2 regions of the Pantoea sp. E956-1 genome follow, and region 2 is predicted to be linked to the other one. Evidence: riboswitches for the same ligand, from Rfam matches in the RefSeq annotation. Region 2 holds a riboswitch; the other holds the start of a gene.
What was found. Region 2 has a riboswitch for thiamine pyrophosphate ahead of AC0T7J_RS10770 (TenA family protein). Riboswitches for the same ligand answer to the same signal wherever they lie in the genome.
Positions count from the first base shown of each region.

Region 1: another riboswitch for thiamine pyrophosphate. It lies ahead of AC0T7J_RS12145 (FAD-dependent oxidoreductase); the one in region 2 lies ahead of AC0T7J_RS10770 (TenA family protein).

Region 1 covers NZ_CEUYZP010000003.1:335,751-341,197, reverse strand. Annotated here, with positions in the region: gene AC0T7J_RS12155 (ArsR/SmtB family transcription factor) at 1-20, shown strand, start outside; gene AC0T7J_RS12150 (cysteine hydrolase family protein) at 269-814, shown strand; TPP riboswitch at 878-997, shown strand; gene AC0T7J_RS12145 (FAD-dependent oxidoreductase) at 1,129-2,067, shown strand; gene thiS (sulfur carrier protein ThiS) at 2,057-2,254, shown strand; gene AC0T7J_RS12135 (thiazole synthase) at 2,257-3,015, shown strand; gene AC0T7J_RS12130 (HesA/MoeB/ThiF family protein) at 3,025-3,993, shown strand; gene AC0T7J_RS12125 (ASCH domain-containing protein) at 4,003-4,416, opposite strand; gene AC0T7J_RS12120 (DsbA family protein) at 4,672-5,214, opposite strand.
Region 2 covers NZ_CEUYZP010000003.1:33,560-39,006, forward strand. Annotated here, with positions in the region: gene AC0T7J_RS10755 (ABC transporter substrate-binding protein) at 1-341, opposite strand, end outside; gene AC0T7J_RS10760 (ABC transporter permease) at 365-1,126, opposite strand; gene AC0T7J_RS10765 (ABC transporter ATP-binding protein) at 1,123-1,863, opposite strand; gene AC0T7J_RS10770 (TenA family protein) at 1,860-2,561, opposite strand; TPP riboswitch at 2,630-2,732, opposite strand; gene AC0T7J_RS10775 (6-phospho-beta-glucosidase) at 2,839-4,269, opposite strand; gene ascF (PTS cellobiose/arbutin/salicin transporter subunit IIBC) at 4,306-5,447, opposite strand, start outside.

The sequences.
Region 1 (5,447 bases), 300 kb from region 2:
AATCGCTGCAGGCGCTTTAAAAGCGACGGCGTACAGGGTAATGTAGATGTCAGCGCCATCCTTCTGAGGGTGACTTCACCGAACGCATTAACTCAGGGTCAGAAAATGTTTATGTCAGTTCTCTCTTTCACAACCGTCACCACCACTACCGCTTCTGGCGGTGGCGTGAGCGACTCTGTGACTGGCACCTGACACAACAGATTCTCACTCCCCGCCGAACCGGACGGGGAGCTGTTCTCCGTTCTTAAAAACTGAATGGAGACAGGTCATGGTGACATCTGAAAGTGCACTTTTAATTATCGACATGCAGCAGGGCCTTTTTAATGGTCCTGAGGCTCCCTTTGCCGCAAATTCGATCTTGTCGAATATCTCACTTCTCATTACTAAAGCCCGGGCTTCTGCCGTCCCCTTCTTTTTCGCACGCCATATCGGCCCCGATGATTCCCTTTTTAACGAGCAAAGCCCGCTGACGCGCCTGATCCCGGAATTGCAGGTCAACCCGCAGAGTGATGTCGTCTTCACCAAAAGATATCCCAGCTGTTTCAGGGATACTGGTTTGCAGCTTCAGCTGAGACAAAAGGGCATTAAGCAACTGGTGATTGCGGGGATGAAAACAGAGTTCTGTGTTGACACCACCTGTCGGGCAGCCCCGGAGCTGGGTTTTAATGTCGTACTGATTTCCGATGCGCACACCACCGTCGATAATCCCCATCTTTCTGCGGAGAAGATTAATGCGCATCACAACCAGACGCTGGCGGGACCCTTTGTGACGCTGGCAATGGCCACTGACTGGCATTTCGGTTCTGCCGGTTAAGGCCGATTTTCTTACGCGGTTCCATGCCGTCTGCTTGACGAAGCTGTCTGCTTAACTTACAACTAAACCCGTCAGGGGAGTCTCACCAGAGAGACTGAGAGGCTAATAGCGCACCGCGCGGCTTAGCGACCCTTAGAACCTGACCCAGTTGATACTGGCGTAGGAAGACGGGTATCTCATCAGATACTTGCCGCAGGGGCGCATTCGCAACGTTCCTGCCTTTTCCCTCTGTATCACGGGTCTTCGTTAACTGATAACGAGGCCAGATTGAAATATCTCATCCTGAATCTTTCTTTTCCTGTCCGGTGGACACCATGAGCCGCTGGTCGGTGCTCGGCAGCGGCGTTGCCGGGCTTTGTGTCGCCACGCTGCTGCTGGAGCGGGAAGAAACCGTCGAAGTTATTACTCAGCCTGACTGTCGTGCAGCCTCACACTGGGCGGGTGGCATGCTCGCGCCCTGGTGTGAAGCAGAAAGCGCACCGCCACAGGTGATCGAATGGGGCCAGCACGCGGCCAGCTGGTGGGCGAAACGCGTTGATGGCGTGGAACAGCAGGGCACGCTGGTGGTTGCCCCGCCGCGTGACAGCCGCGAACTGACGCGCTTCGCCAGCATGACGCAGCAGCATCAGTGGGTCTCTCCCGGTGACATCGAACCCGCGCTGGAAAACCGCTTTGCCCGCGGCCTGTTTTTCGCCGCAGAGGCGCATCTCGATCCGCGCCGCGCCTTGCAGCAACTGCGCGACAAACTGCAACAGGCTGGCGTCCCCTTTCACAGTGGTAAACCCGGCGGCAAACTCATCGACTGCCGTGGCATCCACGCCTCCGATCGGCAGCCAGCCCTGCGCGCCGTGCGGGGCGAAATGGTGATCCTGCACACATCCGATGTACAACTCTCCCGTCCTGTCCGGCTGCTGCACCCGCGCTTTCCCTGCTATCTGGTGCCGCGCGCCGGGGGCCACTTCATGCTGGGTGCCACCATGGTGGAAAGCCACGACAGCAGCCCGATCAGCGCCCGCGCGATGATGGAATTGCTCAGCGCCGCTTACAGCCTGCATCCGGCGCTGGCCGAAGCGCGGATCGTGGAGAGCGGCACCGGTCTGCGTCCTGCCTACCGACAGAACCTGCCGGAAGTCCGCTACGACAATGGCCGTTTCTCACTTAACGGCCTCTACCGCCACGGATTTTTGCTGGCCCCGATTATGGCTGAAAAACTTATGCTGCAACTGACTCAGGAGATGACTCATGCGCGTTGAACTGAATGGACGCACGATTGAAACTGGCGCAACGACGCTGGCGGAGCTAATGGCAGAGCAGCAGATCGATCCGCGGACCGTCGCCACCGCGCTGAACGGGGAGTTTGTACCCCGCAGCCGCTATGCCAGCCAGCACCTTGAGGCGGGCAACCAGCTCGAAATCCTGTCACCGATGCAGGGAGGTTAACCATGTTCTATGAATTTACTCCGCAATCCCGATTTCTGCTTGGCACGGCCGGTTATCCGTCACCGGACATTCTGCATCAGGCGATCAACGCGTCTGGCGCGGAGATTATTACCGTCAGCCTGCGGCGGGAAGGCAATGAAGGCGGCGCTTTCCGCACGCTGCTGCAACAGCTCAACAAACGTATTCTGCCGAATACGGCGGGCTGTCACACGGTGAAAGAGGCGGTGACGACGGCGCAGATGGCGCGCGAACTGTTCGACACACCGTGGATCAAGCTGGAAGTGATTGGCCATGCCGACACGCTGCAGCCCGATCCTTTTGCGCTGGTTGAGGCCGCGCGGATTCTCTGCGCTGACGGGTTCCAGGTGTTTCCCTACACCACGGAAGATCTGATTGTCGGCGAAAAATTGCTGGAAGCGGGCTGTGAAGTGCTGATGCCCTGGGGCGCGCCGATCGGCTCTGGCCAGGGGCTGCGTAATATCGAAGGACTGCGCGCTATGCGTGCGTGGTTTAAAGATGTGCCGCTGATTATTGATGCGGGCATTGGCGCACCGGGTCAGGCGGCGCAGGCGATGGAGATGGGTTTTGATGGCGTGCTGCTCAACACGGCGGTGGCAAAAGCGCGCGATCCGGTGCGCATGGCGGGTGCTTTTGCTGCTGCGATCCACGGCGGACACGAGGCGTTTCAGGCGGGATTGATGGAGCAGCGTGACATGGCGTCTGCCTCTACGCCCATTTTTGGTCTGGCACAATTCAGTTAAGGAGCGGCGATGGAGCGTTATCAGCGACAGACGATGTTGCCAGAGATTGGTGAAGCGGGGCAGCAGCGGCTGAGCAGGGCAAAGGTGCTGGTGGTGGGCGCAGGCGGGCTAAGTGCAACGTTGCTGCCGTTACTGGCAGGCGCAGGCGTGGGATTTATCCGGCTTTACGATGGCGATAGGGTTGAACTGCACAACCTCCACCGGCAGACGCTGTTTGGCGTCGACGATGTAGGTCAGTCCAAAGCAATCTGCGCTCAGCGTGCGCTGGCGCAGCGCAATCCTGACTGCCACGTTGAGGCGCATCCACATTCGCTAAGCGCCAGTCAACTGCCGCAGGCGCTGGAGGGAATCGATCTGGTGGTGGATGCGGCGGATAACTTCGCTGTGACTTATCAGCTCTCCGACGCCTGTTATCCGGCAGGCCTGCCGCTGATCTGCTCTTCGGTGCTGGGACGCAAAGGCTATGTAGGCGGATTTTGCGGCGGTGCGCCTGGCTATCGCGCGCTCTTTCCGCAGTTGCCCACGGCCTCGGGTAACTGCAATACGGCGGGCGTCATGGGACCGGCAGTAGCAACGCTGGGCGCAATGCAGGCGCAGATGGCGCTGAGTGTGTTGCTGAAACTGACGCCGTCACCGCTCGGCTGCATGATCCACTGCGACTTTGTAGACTGGCATATCAGGCCGTTTCGTTTTGACGACGCGCCTGAGCCTGACGCGCCCGGCACGCCTTTTATTGATCGGGCCATGCTCATGGAGGACGATTGCATAGTCGAGTTGCGCAGCCTGGAAGAAGCACCGGTCAGTGTGGCCGATCGGGTGGTGCGGATTCTGCCGCAGCAGATAGCGGCCTGGCAACCGCCGGTCGATCAGCGAGTGGTACTGGTGTGTGCCAGTGGCATGCGCGCAGCCCAGGCCGCGGAGAACCTCGCCGCGCGGGGGATTGCGCGACTGGCGCTGGTGGCGGCAAACACGCTGTAGCGTGCCGGTTTACACTACCTCGACCAGCTGAAACGTCTCGAAGATCAGCTCCATTTCGCTGTGAAAATAGCCTTCACGCTCGAAGTAGCGCTGATGTTCCTGACGCCAGTGGTCGAGGCTCAGATCGCCTTCACCCTCCAGCATCGCCATCTCTGGCGTGACGCGATCAAAGCGCGTCAGGAACAATCCGGTGGTGCGGATCACGCAGACGGGCTGCTGTTCGCCGTTGAGCACAATGCTGTAACCGCCCGGTTGAGGCAATGCTTCCTGATCCTGCCAGCTCCGCAACGACCCGCAGGTAGCTACTTTCTTACCGGCAATAATCAGCGTTGCGAGCTCGCTGGCTAATTCCGGGGAGTCACCAAATGCATCTGTGAAGGCACCCGGATATTTGTCCTGCAGTTGTTGCAGCGTCATCGTCATCAGCAAATCCTCAATGAATTGGGCGTGCGGGCCCGGCGCAACGTCAGGTTATCGCCATGCAGGCCAGCGGTGCCGTTAAGATGAACAGCAGCGGTTTTATTCCCACCGTCTGCTGCTGATATCGGTACAGCTTACCCGGCCTCCCCACGGGAAAACAGGCTTAATTATCAGGATATTGAGTTTGGGCGTATGCGTGTGCGTGATCGCAAAGGAGAGGCTGTGTCTGGCGCGGCCAGGCACAGCCGCGCACTAAGATTAACGAATCAGAAAGCTCGCCCAGTGCGCTATGTCGTCACCGCTGCTGATTTCGGGCTGAAGCAGACCGTTAACCATAAAGGTCGGTGAAACGTGAATACCGTTCTGACGCGCATACTTGCAGTGCCATTTAATGGCGTTCTGCAGGTCGGGCTGATCAAATGCGGCGCTGGCATCCACCCCACTGTACGCTTTCAGGCGGGCGAGGATCTGATTCGGCGTGGCATCGCGGTTCGGGCCGGTACAGTGATCGGTGAACTCAAACTCTTCACGATGATCGGCCACTGCCTGCATCACTTTCTTCGCCGCAGCTTTACTTTCGCAGGCGGCGGCAAGGATATAGCGGACGATCAGCCCGGAATAGAGATGCCACGGCTGCGATTGCAGGCGGATCTTCAGGGTGATGTTTTCTTCACCGGCATGCGTTAGTAACGCGTCTAATTTATTGAATGCGCGTACCGAAAAAGGACAGGTGGGTTCCAGGAAGACTTCAAAGATCTCAGGGCCGTGGCCCCATACCAGTACATCAGCGTGCTGACTCATCGACTACTCCTTGAACATTAACGAGACGGTAAATCTGTTTACCCTGGCAAAGCGTTCTGACATCAGCCAGTTAAGAATCGGCCGTAATTGTTACAAAAAACAGCAATCAGCTGATGAGCCGCGTGTAATAGGCGACAGGCAGGGCCAATAATCGTTAGAATTGCCAACTTTGGCATTTTCAACTGCCGGCTACGGCGTAGCCGCTGACGAGCAGCTATAGTTGTCAGCATTGT
Region 2 (5,447 bases):
TCTAACGTCATCAGCGTATTCAGCGGACTGTTAATCAACGTACCCACCCGCATTAACGGCAATCCCTGATCGGCGAAGAAATGCAGCTGCGGCTGATAGGTAATCGCTAAGTCCGCCTGCTTTGCTGCCACCAGACGCGGCGGCAGCGCCGGATCGGAAGGCGGCACAATGTTAACCTCCAGCCCTTCTGCCGCAAAGGCGCCGGTCTGCTGGGCCACCATAATTGGCGCATGATCGGGATTGATATACCAGTCGAGCACCAGTGTCAGTTTCTCCATCGCCTGAGCCTGTGTGGCTAAGGTGGCGCTGAACAGCAGGGTAAGCAGAGGCATTTTTGTCATGGGTTTTCTCATTGGTTTGGTCATTAATGTGTCTCAGGTGCCCAGGTAATCAGGCGGCGCAGCAGGATGTCGAGGGTCAGCCACAGGGCCAGCGTCATCAGCACCAGAATAAACAAGGCGGCGAAACAGAGGTCGCTCTGCATCCGGGCATTGGCATTCAGCATCACGTAGCCCAGTCCCTCGGCCGAGCCGACCCATTCACCGATGATTGCGCCTATCGGCGCGACGGCTGCCGCCATCCGCAATCCTGAGCCCAGGGCGGGCAGCGCGGCTAACAGCCGGACATGGCGAAGTTGCGCTGCACGTGATGCGCCCAGCGTGTGAGCCAGATCGAGATAGCCGGGAGGGACGCGACGCAGTCCATCAAAAAAGGCGGAGGTCACCGGGAAGAAGATCACCAGGACGGCCATCACGACTTTGGCGCCCATGCCGAAACCAAACCAGAGCACCAGCAGCGGCGCCAGAGCAAAAACCGGAATCGCCTGGCTGGTGATCACCAGCGGCATCATCCAGCGCTGCAGCCACGGCGAAAAAGTCATGCCCAGCGCCAGCACAGAACCCAGCAGCACGCCGAGAGCCATGCCGCTGACGATCTCGGTCAGGGTAATCAAAGTGTGATGGCCGAGATAACCTGCGTTTTGCCACAGTGAGATGGCGACCGCAGCGGGTGAGGGCAGCAGAAAGGCCGGAACCGAAGTCAGTGTGGCGAGCCACCACAGCGCAATCAGTCCGGCAAACAGGATCAGGCCACGGTGAAAACTGACAAAACCTTTGTGTAATCTCATCCCGCTATCCTGCTCAGCTGTTTCAGCAGGGCGGCCTGACTGTGAATGACATTGAAGTCATCTGCTGCCCGCGGTGGCAGGCCTGGCAGAGGCGGGCAGGTTTCAATTCCCGCAGAACCAATCATCAGCACGTGGTGACTGAGCCGACAGGCTTCTGCGGCGTCATGGGTAATCAGCAGCACGGTGTATCCGACCAGCACTTCTGCGGCCAGCGTCTGAATCTGAGCGCGGGAGAGAGCATCCAGAGCGGAGAAGGGCTCATCCATCAGTACAACGGGCTGACGGGTGTAGAGGGTGCGGGCCAGCGCGGCGCGCTGACGCATCCCGCCGGAAAGTGTCGCGGGTCGCGCATTCGCCGAGTGGCTCAGACCTACCCGCATCAGCAGATGCTGCGCCCAGTCGCGATCGGCCCTTTCACCTTTCAGACGACTGGCGAGGCAGACATTTTGTTCAACCGTCAGCCACGGATAGAGCAGATCCTGTTGCCCCATCCAGGCGATGCGTCCGGTCAGCGGCAGGCCGTCGCTGCCGCTGACCTGCCCGGCGGTGGGTGGCGTCAGACCGGCAATGACCCGCATCAGGCTGCTTTTTCCGACGCCGCTGGCACCCAGTAAAGCGGTAAAAGCACCGCCCGCGATCTCCAGATCAAGCTGGCTGAAGAGTGGCTGCTGGCCAAAGTTCAGGCTGAGCTGGCGAAGTGAAATGCCTGGCGGCACCGGATGGCACGGCAGGTTCATGAGCTGATCCGCTGGGCGGCAGCATGGTTGAGGCCCATCTGCCAGAAAGCCGCTTCCAGCCGGGTTGCAGTGGTAAAAATCTCCGCCAGCGGGTTAAAACGGTGTTCACCGGCGCGCTGTTGGGCCAGGGTTTCAAACAGTGAAAGTGAGGAGCGAACACCAGCCAGATACGCTTCGTCGCCGTAATTTTCTATCCATGCCGCGTACGGATTCCCCTCAAAGCGGGTCGCGGGGTCATGCAGTAGTGTCAGGCCAATTTCAGCATAACCTGCAACGCACGGCATCAGCGCGGTCAGCAGCTCCAGCGCATCGCCGGTGTGACCCACGTCCAGCACGTAGCGGGTGTAGTTGAGCGTTTCCACGGCTTCGGGTTCGCTCGCCATTGCCGCCTCACTGATGCCCCATTGCTGGCAGTACGCCAGGTGAAGCGGCAGTTCGCTGACGATGGCGTTAAGCGATGCCGTCGCGCTGCGTAATGCGTCTGGCTCAGAGAGTTTGCTGATCAGCAGGCCCCAGGCACGGGCGAAGTGCAGCAGAAAGAGATAATCCTGAGTGAGATAGTGGCGAAAGGCGGCGGGTGGCAGGGTGCCCTGACCGAGTTGCCGCACAAACTCGTGCCCGATATAGGCGTGCCATTGGCTGCCCGCCTGCTGGCGCAGACGACCATAAAAGCCGGTGTCGAAAAGCGGATGTGACATAGGATCTCCAGTAACAGGGAGATCCGGGCATACGGTCTGGAACAGGGAATATTGCAGGAGATGACGCAGAAAATCTGCCGACCCGTCCCTTCGCTGGCATGACCCAGATCAGGTTCAAAGGGTTCGGCTTGCGCCATCTCAGCCCATTACAGGACACCCCTCGGAGACATTGGTTATACGATAATTACTGCCGGAGTACAACGGTACAAATAAGCGTGCTGTTCCGGCGTTGTTGTCGCGCCAGTAACAGCATGACGATAGATTTTAAGTGACGTTGTCACTCGAGATCTGCGCCATTACTGGCAATGACTTTTTTGTACCACCAGAACGATTTCTTCCGCGTGCGAGCCAGCGTACCGTTACCCAGGTCGTCGCGGTCAACATAGACAAATCCGTAGCGCTTGCTCATTTCGCCCGTTGAGGCGGCAACCAGATCGATACAGCCCCAGCTGGTATAACCCATCACTGGCACGCCATCCTCAATTGCGTCGCCCATGGCGCGGATATGTTCGCGCAGATAGCTGATGCGGTACTCATCGTTGATCTCGCCATTTGATTCGATCTCATCGCGCGCGCCAAGGCCATTCTCCACCAGAAACAGCGGCTTCTGATAGCGGTCATACATCATATTCATGGTGATGCGTAAGCCGATCGGATCAATGCCCCAGCCCCACTCACTGCGCGGTACATGGGGATTAGTCAGCGATTTCACCACATTGGCGGCGCTGCTGTTCTGCTCGTTCATCTCTGCCGAGGCGCAACGCGAGGCGTAGTAACTGAACGAGACAAAATCGACACTGTTTTTCAGGATGTCGGCATCACCGTCAGCGATCTCAAGCGTCACCCCTTTTTCACGGAATACGCGGGCGGCGTAGGCCGGATAGGCTCCGCGCGCCTGCACATCAATAAAGAACAGGTTTTCGCGATCCTTTTCCAGTGCTGCCCAGACATCTTCCGGCTTGCTCGACCAGGGATAGAAGTTGCCGCCTGCCAGCATGCAGCCGACCTGGTTTACCGGATTCACTTCATGCGCAATGCGCGTCACCAGCGCACTGGCGACCAGTTCATGATGGGCCGCCTGATATTTCACCTGATCCTTGTTCTCTCCGGGTTCGAACACCAGACCGGCGCCGGAAAACGGGCTGTGCAGCAGGATATTAATCTCATTAAAGGTCAGCCAGTATTTCACCAGACCATCAAATGCCTCGAAGCAACTGCGGGCATAGCGGGCAAAAAAGTCGACCATTTTGCGATTGCGCCACGAGCCATATTCAGTCACCAGATGCATCGGCACATCAAAGTGACAGAGCGTGACCAGCGGTTCGATATTATATTTCCGGCACTCCTCAAAGACCGCACGGTAAAAGGCGATGCCTTCCGGATTGGGCGCCAGTTCATCGCCGTTGGGGTAGAGACGGCTCCAGGCAATCGACGTGCGGAACACGCTGAATCCCATCTCCGCCATCAGGGCAATGTCCTCCGGATAGCGGTGATAGAAATCGATGGCTTCATGGCTGGGATAGAATTCATCGTCACGCAGGGTAAACCGCTTTTCCAGACCGAGTTTGACCGGTAAACGGTGCGGGCCATGTGGAATCATGTCAACGGTGGTTAAGCCCTTTCCGCCCTCACGAAAGCCGCCTTCACTCTGGTTGGCGGCCAGTGCGCCGCCCCATAAAAATCCTTGCGGAAACCTTGAATCAGACATGCAATCCTCTTTTCCGGGTCAGCGAGACCCTTTCCTTTAGTGGCTATTAATCGCGTTAGCGCGTTCGGTAACGGGCGCAGGTTGCGTTGTGCTTTCAGGTGCGGTGTTTGTTTTGGGTTCGGTTTCAGGAATATCTTCAAAACCTAACAGCAGCGTCAGCACAAATGACAGCACCACAGACAACACCATGACCGCACCGACCCAGACAATACTCATGGGATTGGTGGGATCGAAGAACTGTACGCTGGTAAACAGGCCGGGAGAGGCCATGGAGTGGCTGGCCAGCCCGCCAATGCCCGCGACCGCGCCACAGATAAAACCGCTGATCAGACAGGCGATCAGCGGTCGTTTTAAGCGGACCGCAACGCCATACAGCGCCGGTTCTGAAATGCCGGCAATAATCGCTGATGCCGCCGCTGCCAGCGCGGTCTGGCGCAGTTCACGGTTTTTGGTCCGGAACGCCACCGCCAGCGACGATCCTCCCAGCGAGAGGTTGGCACCAATCTCTGACGGCATCACCATGCCCTCTTTGCCGGTTTCGGCAATGGTCTGGATGATAGTGGGGGTGAACACCCGATGCATTCCGGTCATCACCAGCAGCGGCCAGATTGCGCCCATAATCGCAACGGAAAGCCAGCCAAGATAGCCATGCACCGTGTAGACCAGCGCGGAGATGCCGCTGCCGATCCAGATGCCAATCGGACCAATCAGCACAATCGCGATGGGTGCCGCAATCAGCACAATCAGCATCGGTTTCAGGAAGTTTTTAGTGACGGCAGGCGTAATACGATCCACGCCGCGCTCAATGTGCGACAGGATCCAGGTCATCACCAGCGCCGGGATGACCGTATAGGTATATTTCACTGCGGTCACCGGGATGTAAGCGAACTCGACCGCCTGGCCCTGTGCCGCTTTCGCCATCAGCTCAACAAAATTGGGATGAACCAGTACACCGGCAATGGCGATCGCCAGCGACATGTTCGTTTTGAATTTCAGCGCCGCAGAGGCGGCCACCATCACCGGCAGGAAGAAGAATGCGCCATCGCCAATCACGTTGAGGATGACCAGCGTTGATGAGCCTTTCTCAAACACGCCCGCCATATCCAGGATCATCGCCAGCAGCTTAACCATCGACCCGCCGATAATGGCCGGAATCAGCGGCGACATGGTGCCCACCA